Regions from separate parts of the Niveibacterium sp. COAC-50 genome, predicted to be linked through region 2. Evidence: riboswitches for the same ligand, from Rfam matches in the RefSeq annotation. Region 2 holds a riboswitch; the other holds the start of a gene.

Region 1 (7,885 bases), 700 kb from region 2:
CGGCGAGGTCGAGATGCGTGAGCGGTTCGTCCAGCAGATAGAGCCGTGGCGTCTGCGCGAGGAGTGCGGCAATCGACACGCGTTGGCGCTCACCGCCCGAGAGGGTCTGCACATTGCGCCGTGCGAAGCCTGCCAGGCCCATGGCCGCCAGCGCGTCGGCCGCGATGCGGAGGTCGTCTTCGCTTTCCCACTCGAAACGCTCGAGCCACGGATGACGCCCCACCAGCACCGCTTCTTCAACGCTGCTGGCGAAGGGGTCGTCCGGATGCTGCGGCAACCAGCCGCGGAGTTGCGCCAGCGCGCGGGCCGACCAGCGCGCCAGCGGCGCCCCGCCGCACTCAAGTTCGCCCTGCGACGGGTGCAGGCCGGCCAGCGCAGCCAGCAGCGTGCTCTTGCCGACGCCATTGCGGCCGAGTATCGCAAGCCGATCGCCGGCCTTGAGATCCAGATCGAGCCCACTCACGGCGCGGACCTGGGCGACGCCGACATCAAGGCGACGCGCACGCAACAGCATGGATGGGCGTGCCTCGCTCATCGTGGATGCCGGGAGAGGAGCCACAGGAAAAGCGGCACGCCGATCAGCGCAGTCAGCACGCCAACCGGCAACTGCAAGGGCGCGACGACGGTACGCGCTGCGGTGTCCGCGATCAGGAGCAGGCCACCGCCACCGAGTGCCGAGGCCGGCAACAACAAGCGCTGGTCGTTGCCCAGCACCAGCCTCAGCAGATGCGGCACGACGAGACCGACAAAGCCCACCGCGCCGACTGCCGTCACCGCCGCAGCGGTGAGCAGTGACGCGAGCAGGAACACGATGGTCGCAACGCGACGCGTATCGACACCGAGCGCACGCGCATGCCGCTCGCCGCGGGCGAGCAGATTCAACTCGCGCGCCATCGGCAGACTGGCCAGCACGCCAAGTATCAGTACGCCCAGCACCAGCCACGGGCGATCCGCCGCGCCCGCATCACCCATCAGCCAGAACAGCATGCCGCGCAGCGCACGGTCGGGACTGAGTGCAAGGAGCAGCGAAACCAACGCGCCGCAGCCGGACGCGACCACCACGCCCGTCAGCAGCAAGCGGGTTTGCGTCCTGCTACCGGAACCACGCGCGATGCCGAACACGGCAAACATGCTGAGCAGGGCACCGGCGAGCGCCGCGCCGTCCACCCAAGGCGTGGCGAGCCCCAACAGCAGTGCCGACAGCGCGCCGACCGCCGCGCCACCGGAGATACCCAGCACATAGGGATCGGCCAGCGGGTTACGCAGCAGCACTTGCATCAGCGCACCCGACAAGGCCAGCAGGCCGCCGCAGCCGAAGGCAGCCATCGCACGCGGCAAGCGCAGCTGCGCCACCACGGTGGCGGCCATGTCGTCCGGCTGGCCGCGCAGCGCGTCGAAGATCGCTCGCGGCCCCGCTGCCACCTCGCCCGCGGCCAGTGCAGCGAAGAACGCCGCCAGCACCACGGCAGCGAGGCCAAGCAATACGAGCAGCACGCGGCGAGGGCGCATCGGCGAACGAGCGATTGCGATCGAAAGGGTGCTCATTGTCGCGCGCCCCGGCCCACCAGCGAAATGCCTGCGCTCAGCGGGTGCTGAAACGCAGGCCCGCGAAGATGCTGCGTCCGGCTGTGCCGTAGCCGCGCACCGTCTCGTACTGCTCATCGAACAGGTTGTCGAGCCGCACTTCCAGTTGCGTTTGCGGCATCAACTTCCAGCTCGCGACGAGATTGACCAGGGTGTAGGCGTCGAGCTTGTGCAGGTTCGCCGCGTCGTCGTAGCGATCGCCGACATAGCGCACTTCGACGCCGGCACGCCAGGCATCCTGCACATAGCGTGCGTTGAACGCCCCCTGCCACTCGGCACGCCTTGCGAGTTGCGTATCGGTATCCGGGTTACGCGCATGCAGCCAGTCGAGCGAGCCATCCACGACGAAAGCGCCAAAGGTATTGCCCGCTTCGGCGGTGACGCCATCCAGCTCGGCGTGCGCAATGTTTTGTGGCGTCCAGGTCTCATCCAGCGCGATCTGGTCGCTCACACGGTTGCGGTAAGCGGTCAGCGATGCTTTGGCCTCGCCCGACTCCCACACCACGGCCGTCTCCACGCTGCGGCCCTGCTCGGCCTTCAGGTTGGGATTCGAGTAGCCGGGGTAGTAGAGGTCGTTGAAGGTCGGCGCGCGGAACGATGTGCCACCGCCGACGCGCACTCGCCACGCCTCGGCGAACTGCCAACCCCAAGCGGCCGTGCCGGTGGTATGCGCGCCGAATTGCGAGTTGTCGTCGCGGCGCACGTTGAGCTGCACGCGCTGCGCACCGTAGTGGGCGCTCCAGCCAGCGAACAAGGCATTGATCGTGCGGGACTGATCAAAGCTGCCTTCAGCCTTGGCCTGCTGCTGCAGCCATTCGGCGCCGAGCATCAGGCTGCCCGGCCCGATGCGGACATCGTTCTGCCACGACGCCTGGTCCTGCTCGGTGCGGAAGGTCATGCCGGTCGGATTCCACATCGCGTAGTCACGGCTGTCGTCCACCGAGCGACCAAAGCGCAAGGTGCTGACCCAGTTCTCGGCGAAGCGATCACGCAGGCTTGCGCCATAGCTCGCCACCTTCACGTCGGTATGCGAATCAAAACCGATGCCGCCGTCGTACCAGCTGCGGCCGTTGTTCTGCAGTGCGGTCAGTTCAAGCGCGTGACCGTCGGCGATCTTCCAGCCGAAATTGGCCGCGAAACTGTTGCGGCGATAGCCGTCGTCGTCCGGGTCGTAGCTATAAGGCTGCTTGACCGGATCGTTAATCGCCGAATAGCCGTTCGTCTCCTGATGCGTCACGCGCAGGCCGCCGCTGAACGCGCCGTTCTTGCCCGACACCCCTGCCGCATACTCCTGCGTGCCGTAGGTGCCCACGCCGGCAAACGCATCCGCCGCAAAGGGTTCCGTCGCGCGACGGGTGAAGATCTGGATCACGCCACCGATCGCGTCAGCGCCGTAGAGCGCCGAAGCCGGGCCGCGGACGATTTCAATACGCTCGATATCGTCGAGCGACAGGTGTTCCAGCGACGCGCCACCGCTGGTGGCGGATCCAATGCGCATGCCATCGACCAGCACGAGGCTTTGCGACGCACTCGCGCCGCGCACGATGAGGCCCGCCGTCTTGCCAGGCCCCCCGTTGGAATAGAACTGCAGGCCGGGCTGGCGGCCGAGGAACTCGGTCAGATCGGCGACGCCGGCACGGGCGATTTCTTCGCGGCCGATCACTGTCACGTCGGCGAGGGTCTCGGCGATGCGCGTCGCTTGCCGCGTGGCGGTGACGACGATCGTGCTGCTGGGAATATCGTCCGGCGCGGCAGCGAACGAAGGTACGGAAAACGCCGCGAGAACGGCGGCGGTGACGGGGCAAACCCGAAGGCACTTCATTTAGAGGCAACTCCCTGATCGTCCGCGCACGCGACCCCGCGTGCCGGACATGGCACACGGACAGCGCAACGGGGAAACGAGCAGGCAGGGCGCAAAGCGCTCAGGCTGATCAACCGACACCCCGCGGCCTGTCCTCCAGCGCAAACACCCTGCTGACACAAAGGCGCTTGCGGATGTCTGACGGGCCGGTATCCGGGCTTGCGAGCGGGCGCATGTGCGCCGGCCCTGCGTCGCCTTCCCGGGAACAATCCCAGTGGCCGATGACGCCGGGCTCTCGCCTACCGTTGCGGGGGCAGCACAGGAATAGTCCGCATGCGGACGCACCTGTTTCCCGTTTAACCCTGGCGCGCGACACGCCGGGGCACCTTTCAGACGAAACTCCGGCCGCAGCCGGAGTAAGCGCGGCAGTTTAACATTGCCGCTTTCGCGTCGCAGCAAAGGTTTCTCCGATGATCGAACTGGTACTCGGCGGTGCGCGCTCCGGCAAGAGCCGCCACGCAGCGCAACGGGCCGCCGCCGGCGCACTGCCGGTGACGCTGATTGCCACCGGGGAAGCGCTCGACGAAGAGATGCGCACGCGCATCGCGCGCCACCGGGCCGAACGCGACCCGCGCTGGAAGACCATCGAGGCCCCGCTCGACCTGCCACGCCAGCTGATTGTTCAGGCCCGCCCCGGCAACTGCGTGATCGTCGACTGCCTGACGCTGTGGCTCAGCAACCGCCTGCTCGCCGCGCCAGACGACGCCGGCGATGCCGCGGGGGAAGCTGCGGCAGCCGAGCTGATCGCAGCACTCAATCGCTGCGGCGGACATGTGATCCTCGTCTCGAACGAAGTTGGCCTCGGGCTGGTTCCCGAAACACCCCTCGGGCGCGCCTTCCGCGACGCGCAGGGGCGACTGAATCAGGCAGTGGCCGCGATGGCGCAGCGCGTCGTGTTCGTTGCGGCGGGTTTGCCGCTGGTGCTGAAGGGCTGAGGCAAGCGCCAAGCGCACGCTTCACCCGGCGCAAAGGCCGAACCGCCCCTGCGTGCTAGCATCCGCCCCCTTCTGCCCGCCCCGGAATTCGTCCGCCATGTACGCCGATATCACTTCGCCCGACACCGCGCTGAGCGCGGCACTGCAAGCCCGCATCGACGGCAAGACCAAGCCGCCGGGCAGCCTGGGGCGAATCGAAGCGCTCGCGGCGACGATGGGCCTGATCCAGCAGAGCACGTCGCCCTCCGTGTGTGCGCCACACATCGTCGTGTTCGCCGGCGACCACGGTGCGGCAAAGGCGGGCGTGTCGGCCTACCCGCAGGATGTGACCTGGCAGATGGTAGCCAACATGCTCGCTGGCGGCGCGGCGATCAACGTGTTCGCACGCCAGGCTGGCATCGCGCTCTCCGTGGTCGACGCCGGGGTCGCACGCGAGCTTTCCGATCTGCCCGCCACCGGAGCAGACGGCACCCGTTTCGTGCGCGCGAAGGTCGCCGCCGGCACCGCGAACTATCTCGACACCACCGCGCTGAGCAACGACCAGCGCGACACCGCGATCGAAGCCGGTGCGCGGATCGTGCGCGAGCTGGCGGCCGCCGGCTGCAACACGATCGGCTTCGGGGAAATGGGCATCGGCAACACCGCGAGCGCATCACTGATCACCGCCGCCCTCACCGGCGCTCCGCTGGCCGACGTGATCGGACGCGGCACCGGGCTCGACGACGCTGGCCTCGCACGCAAACACGCGCTGCTGGCCCAGGCTTGGCAGCGCGCTGGCGCGCCCCGCGATGCGCTGACCGTGCTGGCAGAGTTCGGCGGCTGCGAGATCGCGATGATGGTGGGGGCATTCCTTGAAGCCGCGCGGCAGAAGATGACCGTCGTCGTGGATGGTTTCATCGTCACCAGCGCCTTGCTGGTCGCCCATGCGCTCGCCCCCGCGGTGCGCGACTACTGCGTGTTCGCACACCGATCGCAAGAGCCGGGTCACACCACGCAGCTGGCGCACCTTGCTGCGCAACCGCTGCTCGAACTCGATCTGCGGCTCGGCGAAGGCACGGGCGCGGCGCTCGCGATACCGTTGCTGAAGACGGCTTGCGCCATGCTGGCCGAGATGGCGAGCTTCGAATCGGCTGGCGTGAGCGGAAAGTCCGCATAGCTGCGTGAGCATGCTGCGCTGGAATCTCGAACTCTTCTTCACTGCGCTGGGCTTCTTCACGCGCATCCCGGTGCCGCGCTGGGTGCCGTATTCGCCTGAGCGGCTGAACCACGCGGCGCGCTGGTTTCCGGCGGTGGGCTGGGTCGTCGGCTGCGTTGCAGCCGCCAGCTTGTGGCTTGCGGCGCAGGCATGGCCGCTGCCGGTCGCGGTGCTGATTTCGATGGCGATATCGATCCGCCTGACCGGTTGCTTCCATGAAGACGGCCTCGCCGACGCCGCCGACGGCCTGGGCGGCGGCTGGGAGAAGGCGCAAGTGCTCGCGATCATGAAGGATTCGCGGCTCGGCACCTATGGGGCGGTGGCACTGGGTCTTGCACTGGCCGGCAAATTCGCGCTGCTATGTGCGCTGGGCGCCGACAAGGCAGCGCTTGCCTTGCTCGTAGCGCACCCGTTTTCGCGGCTGTGCTCGGGCAGCCTGATCCGACTGATGGACTATGTACGCGAGGATGCACAGGCGAAAGCGAAGCCGCTGGCGGTACGCATGTCGAACGGCGAATGGTCGCTGTCGATCGCCTTTGGCGCCGCACCCCTGATACTGCTCGCGCCGCGCCCGGCGCTGGCGGCCTTGTGCGCAGGCGGACTCATCACGCTGTGGTGGGCACGGGTGCTGCACCGCCGGCTCGGCGGCTACACCGGCGATTGTCTCGGCGCGGCGCAACAGCTGGCGGAACTCGCCTGCTACCTCGCCTGGACGGCGGCATGGACCTCCATCTGATTCGTCACCCGGAAGTCGCGGTGGCGCCCGGCACCTGTTACGGCGCCAGCGACGTACCGCTCGCTGCGCCAATCGATGCGGCCGTCGCGCATCTGCTCCCCCTGCTGCCGGCCGACGCGGCGCTGTTCGCCAGCCCTTTGGTGCGCGCGCGCCTGCTGGCCGAAGCGCTGGGCGAGCCCGTCATCGATGAACGCCTGCGCGAAATCAGCTTCGGCGACTGGGAGTTGCAGACCTACGAGGCGATCGGCAAGGCCGCGCTTGGCCGCTGGGCCGACGATCCGCTCGACCATCGCCCGCCCGGCGGCGAGTCGGCCTCCGACATGAGTGCCCGCGTGCTGGCGTTCTTGAACGAACTACAGGCGCAACGGCAGGGCGAGGCCGTCGTCATCGTTGCCCACGGCGGGCCGCTGCGCGTGATCGCCGGCCATCTGCTCGGGCTGCCGCCAGCGCGCTGGCTGACGCTCGATTTCGCCCACGCGCGCCTGACCCGCATCCAGGTCGAAACCTGGGGCACGACCCTCAAACTCTTCAACCGCTGACTGCGTGCTATCGTCGGCCCCATGCTGCTGACTGACCCGATTCCGCTTCACGAAGTACGCCGCGTGCTGGTGATCAAACTGCGTCACCACGGCGACGTGCTGCTTACGGCCCCCGTGCTGCGTGCGCTGAAAGCCCGCGCACCGCACTGCGAAATCGACACGCTGGTGTATCAGGAAACCGCGCCGATGCTGCAGGGCCACCCTGCCATTGCGCAGCTGCACGGCATCGATCGCAACTGGAAGAAGCTCGGCCCGCTCGGGCAGGCCGCGGCGGAGCTGGGGCTGCTGCGGCGGTTGCGCGCACGCAAGTATGACCTGGTGCTGCACCTCACCGACCACCCGCGCGGCGCTTGGATCGCGCGCCTGACGGGTGCACGCTGGGCCGTCGGCCCCGCCCGCCCGGCACGCGGCCGGATGTGGCGCAAGGCGTTCAGCCATCTGCAGGGCGAGCCGATGAACGCCCGCCGCCATACGGTAGAGCGCAACCTCGATGTGTTGCGTCGAATCGGCCTCTACCCCGAATTGCACGAGCGCGTGCTATCGATCCACCCCGGCGCGAATGCCGACATGCGTGCGGATGCGCTGCTGCGTGACGGCGGTGTTGAGGCTGGCCGCTTCATCGCGGTGCACCCGGTCTCGCGCTGGATGTTCAAGAGCTGGCCGGCAGAACACGTCGCAGAACTCTGCGGGCGGCTGCAACGCGCCGGCTGGAAGCTCGTCTTCACCTGCGGACCGGACGCCGACGAAAAGGCCTTTGTCGCACGCATTCTCGAAGCCTTGCCCGAACCGGCACTGAATCTCGGCGGGCAACTGAACCTGCGCGAACTCGCGGCCGTGATCGGTCGCGCCCGGCTGTTCTTCGGCGTGGATTCCGCGCCGATGCACATCGCTGCCGCGCAGCAGGTGCCTACGGTGGCCTTGTTCGGCCCCTCCGGCGAGCTGGAATGGGGTCCGTGGGGCGTACCGCACCGCGTGGTCAGTAGCCAGATCCACCCCTGCCGCCCGTGCGGCATCGACGGCTGCGGCGGCGGCAAG
Region 2 (7,885 bases):
CTACCGCCCCGCCGGCGCGGTATCGACGCGCGGCAGCGGGCTTGGACTGGCCTTGGTGCGCAAGATCGCCCGCCACCACGGCGGTGATGCGCGATGCCTTGAATCGGGGACTGGCGCCAGCGCCTTCCTCGTTACATTGCCGATCCGGCTGACAAGCTAACGCAAACGGCCTCAGGAATTCGACCCGCACCGCTCGAACACTGAGCGATCGAGCAGGTCGTAGCGAGTCGTGCTGCCATCGACTTCCTTCAACTCGAAGGCATCCTTGCCGAGCGGCGTGATCGCATTTACATCGGGCGGCCAGGTCAGGCCGGTGTCGTACATCCAAACGATCTGCTGGCCGGCGATTCCCCAGGAACCGGACATCGCGGTGCGTGGGCGGGCGGTGTCGCGGTAAGCGTCGGCATGGAAGCTGCCGTCTTCGTCCAGCACCACGCGGTAGTGCTCTTTGCCGCGAGTCGCCGCCCAGATGCCGACGTACTCGCAGGGCGTGTTGGGCAACGCATCGAAAATTGCACGCTTCTCGGCAAACAGGCGCCGACCATCCTTGCCAGCATGGCTATCGACACACGCAACGAAGGCTTTGGTGGATGCGAGCGCGCTGCGCTCCTTCGCGTCGAAGCGGACGCCGCGGCGGCAACCTTCGATCGCCTGCGCAAGTTCGGGCCGGCCTTCACTGCAAGCGACCAGCAGCACCCAAAGAGCCAGACTTCCTGCGCGGAAACATTGGTGCAGCGCACGAGCGTTGGCGCAGAGCGGGGTCATTGGACCGTGGCCTTATCCGGAAGGGGGCGCACGCAAAGCGTGCCCAGCTGACCAGCCGCCTGCTCGCCCGTAATCTCGGCAAGAAGCAACCAACCGTTCCACCAACCGGGTTGCGGCGTCGCCTGCACCACCCTTGTCTCGCCCGCAGTCAGCGCCAGCACGAGCGCGTGCTTCGCGTCGCTACCTCCGTCGAGGCGGTGTTCGCCTGCAGGCACGTCGACCACGATCACCCGGCCAGCTTCAAGTGCGCCCAGGTTGCGCCCGTCAAGGGCTAGATCCGGCCGCAAACCTGAGGCGATTACCGTTGCTTGGCGGAACACAACAAGGCGCGCCATGCCCTCGCCCAGTGGAGACTGGCGACGCGCGCGAGCATCGAAGCGATCGGCGGCGTCGCACTGCTGGTCTATCGCGTAGTGCAACACGCCCCATGTGGCAATCACATCGCCAAGCGTGCAAGCGGTCAACATCGCGGCAAGCACAAAGCCAGCAATACCGAGTGGCGCGACGCGAAGCATCGTTATCCTTGGCGGCCCAGCACCTCACGCAGCGCGGCAGTGCACAGGCGGATGTTCTCGACCCGCGCGCCGTAGCCCATCACGCCGATACGCCACACCTTGCCCGCCAGCGCGCCGAGCCCTGCGCCGATCTCCAGCCCGTAGTCGTTGAGCAGCGCCGCGCGCACCGCGGCGTCGTCCGCCCCGGCCGGAATGCGCACCGCGTTGAGTTGCGGCAGGCGCGCGTCAGGGCGCACGACGAATTCGATGCCCATCGCTTCGAGCTTGTCGCGCAGCATCTCGTGCATCGCGCGGTGGCGCGCCCAGGAGGCTTCCAACCCCTCTTCGGCCAGCATCACCAGCGATTCGTGCAGGCCGTAGAGCGGGTTGACCGGCGCAGTGTGGTGGTAGGTGCGCTTGCCGGCGCCGGACCAGTATCCGAGCACCAGGTTCAGATCCTGGAACCAGCTCTGCACCGGGTGCTTGCGCGCCTTGAGCTTGGCCACCGCGCGCTCGCCAAAACTCACCGGCGAGAGGCCTGGCGTGCTCGAAAGACACTTCTGGCTGCCCGAGTACGCCGCGTCGATGCCCCATTCGTCGAGCAGCACCGGCACGCCGCCAAGCGAGGTGACGCAGTCCATGATCGTCAGCGCATCGTGTTCGCGTGCGATCTGCGCCAGCGTGGCGGCGTCCGACAGTGCGCCGGTGGAGGTTTCGGCATGCACGAAGGCAAGGATGCGCGCCTGCGGATGTGCCTGAAAGGCCTTGCGCACCTTGTCCGGGTCGACCGGCGCGCCCCACTCGTCTTCCACGATCACCGGCGTGCCGCCGCAGCGGCGCACGTTCTCGGCCTGGCGGCCGCCGAACACACCGTTGACGCACACGATCACGGTATCGCCCGGTTCGACGAGGTTCACGAAGCAGGTTTCCATGCCGACCGAACCGGGCGCGGAGACCGGGAAAGTCAGTTCGTTCTTTGTCTGGAAGGCCCAGCGCAGCAGGGTCTTGAGCTCTTCCATCATGCCGCTGAAGGCCGGGTCGAGGTGGCCCACTGTGGGCAGCGCCATCGCCTGCAGCACACGCGCCGGGACATCGCTCGGGCCGGGGCCCATCAGCACGCGACGAGGCGGGTGGAAGGAGGTGATCTGCGGCGCGCTGCGGTCCATGTAGGGCTCTCCGACGGGTTCTGATGAGTCGCCGATGGTGGTGCCGCGGGTGCGGGCTGGTCAAGCCCGCAACAACCCTAGTTCACGCCGGCTCGGCCACTGCGCGGCGGTGGCCGCGGATCGCTGTGGGCGCAAAGCCGAAGCGACTGCGGAAACGTAACGCGAAGCGGGACGCGGACTCGTAACCGACCGCCTCGGCGATGCGCGTAACCGGCATCGCGGTGGATTGCAGCAGCTGCATTGCACGCGTCATCCGCACATCGACCAGCAGTTCGCTCAGCGCGGTGCCCTCGGCCGCCAGGCGGCGGCGCAAGGTGGCTTCGCTGATCGCCATCGCAGCAGCGATCTGGTCGGTATTCCACGCGCGGCCCGGCTCGGCGTCGAGCAGGCCGCGCACCCGCCGCACGAAGGACGGCGGCGGTGCCTCGGCAAAACGGCCGCCGTGATGCGCGAGCCACACCAGCAACTCGGCCATGCGATGGCGCGCAACGCCTTCAGGCACCACGTCGGGCTGTGCGATCGCATCACGCGCATGCAGGCAGGCGTTGGCAAACGCATCGCCCTGCGGATGGATCGCCAGCACATCGCGGATCGGCGGCGCGTCGCAAACTTGTGCGGCGAGCAGCGCCGGTTCCCACACCAGCCAGAAAGCCTCGTAGTGGCCATCCGGGCCAACGCGGTTGGTCACATCGAAATGCTGCCCGCCGGCAATCGCCAGGGCCTCACCAGCGTGCAACACGCAGTCGCCACCGGCCCAGCTGAGCGCTTTCTCGCCGTGCGTGATGAAGATCAGGATCGGCGTGTCGATGAACACCCGCGCAAAACGCAGCGCCTGGCGCTGCACGATGCGCGCGGTGCTGCCGACGCCGGGGCGGGTATGGATCTCGGGGCTCATGGATTGCGTGGCGGGCGGTGATGCCCGCCAGTGTCGCCGATCCGGGCCGCTCAGCGCCCGCCGGTTGCCTTCAGCGACGCGCGGCCGAGCGTCACGCTGCGCATCATGAAGCCGAGCATCGCCGGCGTGGCGTGCGCGGGCAGGTCGAAGCGCTCCACGCTCAGCGCATGCACGGTGACGATGTAGCGGTGCGTTTCACCCACCGGCGGGCAGGCGCCGAGGAAGCCGGGCTGGCCGGTGTCGGTGTTGAGCTGCATCGCGGCCGCCGGCAGCTTGCCCGCTGCGCTGCCGGCGCCGGCCGGCAAGGCGCTTGTGTCGGCCGGCAGGTTCGCGACCACCCAGTGCCACCAGCCTGAGCCGGTCGGCGCATCGGGGTCGTACACCGTCACCGCAAAGCTCCTGGTGCCGGCGGGCGCGTTGTCCCAGCGCAGATCGGGCGAGACATTCCCGCCGCTGCAGCCGAAGGCATTGGCGTACTGCGCGGGCGCCAGCTTGCCGCTCGCGAGCGCATCGCTCTTGAGCGTGAAATCGGCCGCGCTGGCCGGCATCGCGATAAGGGTGGCAATCAGGGCGAGGGATCTGAGTTGCATGGCAGGCTTCCTTGCAGGGTTTCGGTGTCATCAGTATCGGCACTGAGCAGGGCGCCGTGCGTGCCAAGTCGATCGATTTCGGTGCCGATCCGATCACACGCGCCGCGCTCGCCGCCGCCACGCCGTGCGGGTACACTCAGCCCTTACAGCAGCAGGTGCCCCGATGGCGTTCGCCGGAGGGGTGAAACGGGAAGCCGGTGCGCCTTCGGGCCATTCCGGCGCTGCCCCCGCAACGGTAAGCGAGTGAAGACGCGGCAAGACGCCACTGTGGCAACACGGGAAGGCGCTGCGTCGGTGCCAGCCGGCACGCTCGCAAGCCCGGAGACCGGCCTGATGCTGACAGCGGGCATTGCGGGTGGGCGATGCCGCGTGAGGTGTATCCCCTTGCGCGAGCTTCCCTCCGGCCAGCCCGTTCGTTCCCGATGTGGCGCGGGCGTTGCGCTGCCTCGGGGTGTTGCTATGCGACCGTGCCGGCCCGCCGTGGCCCCGGTCCGCTCCGAAAGGGTTATTCGATGCTCGCACCCGCCCGCCGTCCGCAACTGGCCATCGCCACCGCACTCGTTCTGCTGATGACCGCCAGCCGTGGCCATCACCTTGCCTCGCTCGCGCACCTGCCGGGCGCATCCTGGGCCGTGTTCTTCCTCGCCGGCGCCTATCTGCGCCCGCGCTCGGCGCTGCCTGCCCTGCTCGGCCTGGCCTTCTCGCTCGACTATGTCGCGATTGCCTGGCAAGGCGTCAGCGATTTCTGCGTCAGTGCCGCCTATGTGGCACTGATCCCGGCCTACGCGGCACTGTGGGGTGCCGGCCGGCTGTACGCCGCGCGCCACAGCGACACCGTGCGTACCCTGCCCTGGCTGGCGGTGTGCGCGCTCGGCGGGGTCGTGATCTGCGAACTGATTTCGAGCGGCAGCTTCTACTTCTTCTCCGGCCGCTTCGCCGAACCAACGCTTGCGGTGTTCGCGGAACGGCTGGCGACCTACCTGCCGGGCGACCTGGGCAACGCGGCTTTCTGGATCGTCATGGCGACCGGTGTGCACGCCTGCTTTGCGATGCTGGCGCACACCGCGCCGCGCGGGCAGCGCACATGAGCCAGGCGCAGCAAGGGCGCACGCAATGAGCACCCTGGCCAGCGTGGTGCTAGCGCTGGCGCTCGACGCACTGCTTGGCGAGCCGCGGCGCTGGCATCCGCTGGTCGGCTTCGGCCGGCTGGCGCAGGCGCTTGAAGTGCGCTGCAACCGGCAGGGCAATCGCCTTGGGCGCATGACCGGTCTGCTCTGCTGGGCCGTGCTGGTGCTGCCGCCGGTGGCGCTGTGCGCGCTGGCCCTGCCTGCCCCGGCCGGTACGCTTTTCGGCGCGCTGGTGCTGTACTTCGCACTCGGCGCACGCAGCCTCGCCGAGCACGCCCGCGCCGTCGCCGAACCCTTGCTGCGCGGCGAGCTGCCGGCAGCGCGGCAGGCCTTGTCGATGATCGTCAGCCGCGACACCACCGCGCTCAGCGAATCCGGTGTCGCCGCCGCGACCTGCGAATCGGTGCTGGAAAACGGCAACGACGCGGTTTTCGGTGCGCTGTTCTGGTTCGTCGTCGCGGGGGCGCCGGGGGCGCTGCTGTTCCGCCTGGCGAACACGCTGGATGCGATGTGGGGCTACCGCACGCCACGCCTGCTGCACTTTGGCTGGGCCGCGGCGCGGCTGGACGACCTGCTCAACCTGATCCCGGCGCGGCTCACCGCGCTGGGCTATGCGCTCGCCGGGAGCTGCGCGAACGCACTGCATTGCTGGCACACCCAGGCGGCCCGACACGACAGCCCGAACGCCGGGCCGGTCATGGCAGCCGGCGCCGGTGCATTGGGGCTGGCGCTCGGCGGCCCGGCGGTGTATCACGGAAAGCTGGAGCACCGCCCGACGCTGGGCCGTGGCCGCGATGCCACGCCGGCTGACATCGACGCGGCGTTGCGCCTGACGCGCCGCGCGCTGCTGCTGTGGCTCGCGGCAATCACACTGGGAGGCCTCATTGCGACCCGCATCGGCACCTGAGTTGGCGAGCCCGCACGGCGGACGCTTGCGCGAAGCCTCGCGCCGCTATGGCATTGCGCTCGACCAATGGCTGGACCTATCGACCGGCGTGAATCCGGTCGCCTGGCCGGTGCCGCCGCTGCCGTTGAGCTGCTGGCAGCGCCTGCCGGAAGAGGACGATGGGCTCGAAATCGCAGCCGCGCAGTACTACGGCAGCGAGACGCTGCTGCCGGTGGCGGGCTCGCAGGCCGCCTTGCAGGCGCTGCCCTGGCTGCGGCCGCACGGCGCCGTCGGCGTGGTCGGGCCGAGTTACGCGGAGCACGCCGCTGCTTGGCTGCGCGCCGGGCACCATGTTGAGGACGTCGAGCCGGACACGATCGACAGCCTGCTGCCGGCGCTCGACGCACTGGTGCTGGTCAATCCGAACAACCCCACCGGCGAGCGCTACCAGATCGGCCAGCTGCTTGCCTGGCACCGCCAGCTGGCAGCGCGCGGCGGCTGGCTGGTGGTCGATGAAGCTTTCATTGACGCCACGCCGGCGGAAAGCCTGGTCACCCATGCCGGCATGCGCGGGCTGATCGTGCTGCGCTCGCTAGGCAAGTTCTTCGGGCTGGCGGGCGCCCGCGTCGGCTTTGTCTTCGCCGACGCGGCCCTGCGCGGCCGGCTGGCACATCTGCTGGGCCCCTGGGCCGTCAGCGGGCCGGCGCGGGCTGTGGCAATGCTCGCGCTGGGCGACCACACATGGCAGGCAACCCAACGCCAGCGCTTGCCGCAACAGGCCGAAGCGCTGCGCGCCCTGCTCGCGCGCCACGGCCTGCCGCCCACCGGCTGCAACGCGCTGTTCCAGTGGGTACGCACTGAGCATGCGGCGGAAATCGCCCACACGCTGGCACATCAGGGTGTGCTGGTGCGGCGCTTCGACTACCCGGAAAGCCTGCGCTTCGGCCTGCCGCCCGATGCCGCCGGCCTCGCCCGGCTCGATCTCGCGCTCGGCCGCGCGGTGGCAGTCTTAAGTCTCGCTTAAGTCGGCTTCAGTCGGTGTTAAGTCTCGCGCCTGCAAGATGCAAGCGCGTTGAACACCAACGAACCCAACCGATCAGGAGTGATGACCATGAAGAAGCTGCTTGCTGCCTTGTTTGCGATGACCTTTGCTGCCGGTGTGTTCGCCGCCGACGCCGCACCTGCGCCGGCCGAGAAGCCGGCTGCTGAAGCCGCCAAGCCGGCCAAGGCGACGAAGAAGAAGACCAGTCACAAGAAGACTGAGAAGCCCGCCGCCGAAAAGACCGAAGCGGCCCCGGCCAAGTAATCGGATCAACAGACCAGCACCCGGCTCGCGCTGGACGAGCTCCGCGAGCCGCGGAAAACCCCTTGAATTGAAACGGAAATCGGAACCATGAACATGAAGAAGCTGTTAGCTGCCCTGTTTGCGATGAGCTTTGCCGCGGGTGTATTCGCCGCTGACGCTGCCCCGGCCCCGGCGGAAAAGCCGGCCGCCGAAGCAAGCAAACCCGCCGCCCCGGCAAAGAAGAAGAGCACCAAGAAAAAGACCAAAGCTGCCCCGACGACCACCGACGAAGCCAGCAAGGCTGCGCCGGCCAAGCAGTAACCCATCCGGCCGCCCTAGCGGCGGAGGGGGAGAGTTGGGCTCCGGCAACCTGCCGGAGCCCGTTTTTTTTGGCGGCGCCTGAACGATAATCGCCGCCACGAAAACCGGAAGGGACGAGCTGGATGCGCGTGTTGCTGGTGGAAGATGATCCGATGGTCGGCGATGCAAGCCGGCTGGGTTTGCTTGCAGCTGGATTCACCGTCGACTGGGTGCGCGACGGGCGCGCCGCCGAGTTGGCGATCGAAGCCAACGAATACAGCGCCGCGGTGCTGGATCTGGGGCTGCCGAAGATTGACGGCATGTCGCTGCTGTCGCATCTGCGCCAGCAGGACAACCGGCTGCCGGTGATCGTGGTC

What was found. Region 2 has a riboswitch for cobalamin ahead of HH302_RS10855 (hypothetical protein). Riboswitches for the same ligand answer to the same signal wherever they lie in the genome.
Region 1: linked by a shared signal. The riboswitch ahead of HH302_RS07610 (TonB-dependent receptor domain-containing protein) and the one ahead of HH302_RS10855 (hypothetical protein) in region 2 are both predicted to bind cobalamin.

What each region holds. Positions count from the first base shown of each region.
Region 1 is NZ_JABCJM010000002.1:30,851-38,735, forward strand. Features, by position in the region: gene HH302_RS07600 (ABC transporter ATP-binding protein) at 1-535, opposite strand, end outside; gene HH302_RS07605 (FecCD family ABC transporter permease) at 532-1,545, opposite strand; gene HH302_RS07610 (TonB-dependent receptor domain-containing protein) at 1,583-3,406, opposite strand; cobalamin riboswitch at 3,572-3,790, opposite strand; gene cobU (bifunctional adenosylcobinamide kinase/adenosylcobinamide-phosphate guanylyltransferase) at 3,856-4,380, shown strand; gene cobT (nicotinate-nucleotide--dimethylbenzimidazole phosphoribosyltransferase) at 4,478-5,536, shown strand; gene HH302_RS07625 (adenosylcobinamide-GDP ribazoletransferase) at 5,550-6,311, shown strand; gene cobC (alpha-ribazole phosphatase family protein) at 6,296-6,850, shown strand; gene rfaQ (putative lipopolysaccharide heptosyltransferase III) at 6,872-7,885, shown strand, end outside.
Region 2 is NZ_JABCJM010000002.1:729,127-737,011, reverse strand. Features, by position in the region: gene HH302_RS10885 (ATP-binding protein) at 1-160, shown strand, start outside; gene HH302_RS10880 (hypothetical protein) at 172-765, opposite strand; gene HH302_RS10875 (hypothetical protein) at 762-1,280, opposite strand; gene HH302_RS10870 (alanine--glyoxylate aminotransferase family protein) at 1,283-2,425, opposite strand; gene HH302_RS10865 (AraC family transcriptional regulator) at 2,508-3,320, opposite strand; gene HH302_RS10860 (YbhB/YbcL family Raf kinase inhibitor-like protein) at 3,371-3,910, opposite strand; cobalamin riboswitch at 4,047-4,259, shown strand; gene HH302_RS10855 (hypothetical protein) at 4,423-4,998, shown strand; gene cbiB (adenosylcobinamide-phosphate synthase CbiB) at 5,024-5,944, shown strand; gene cobD (threonine-phosphate decarboxylase CobD) at 5,922-6,947, shown strand; gene HH302_RS10840 (hypothetical protein) at 7,035-7,229, shown strand; gene HH302_RS10835 (hypothetical protein) at 7,317-7,529, shown strand; gene HH302_RS10830 (response regulator) at 7,652-7,885, shown strand, end outside.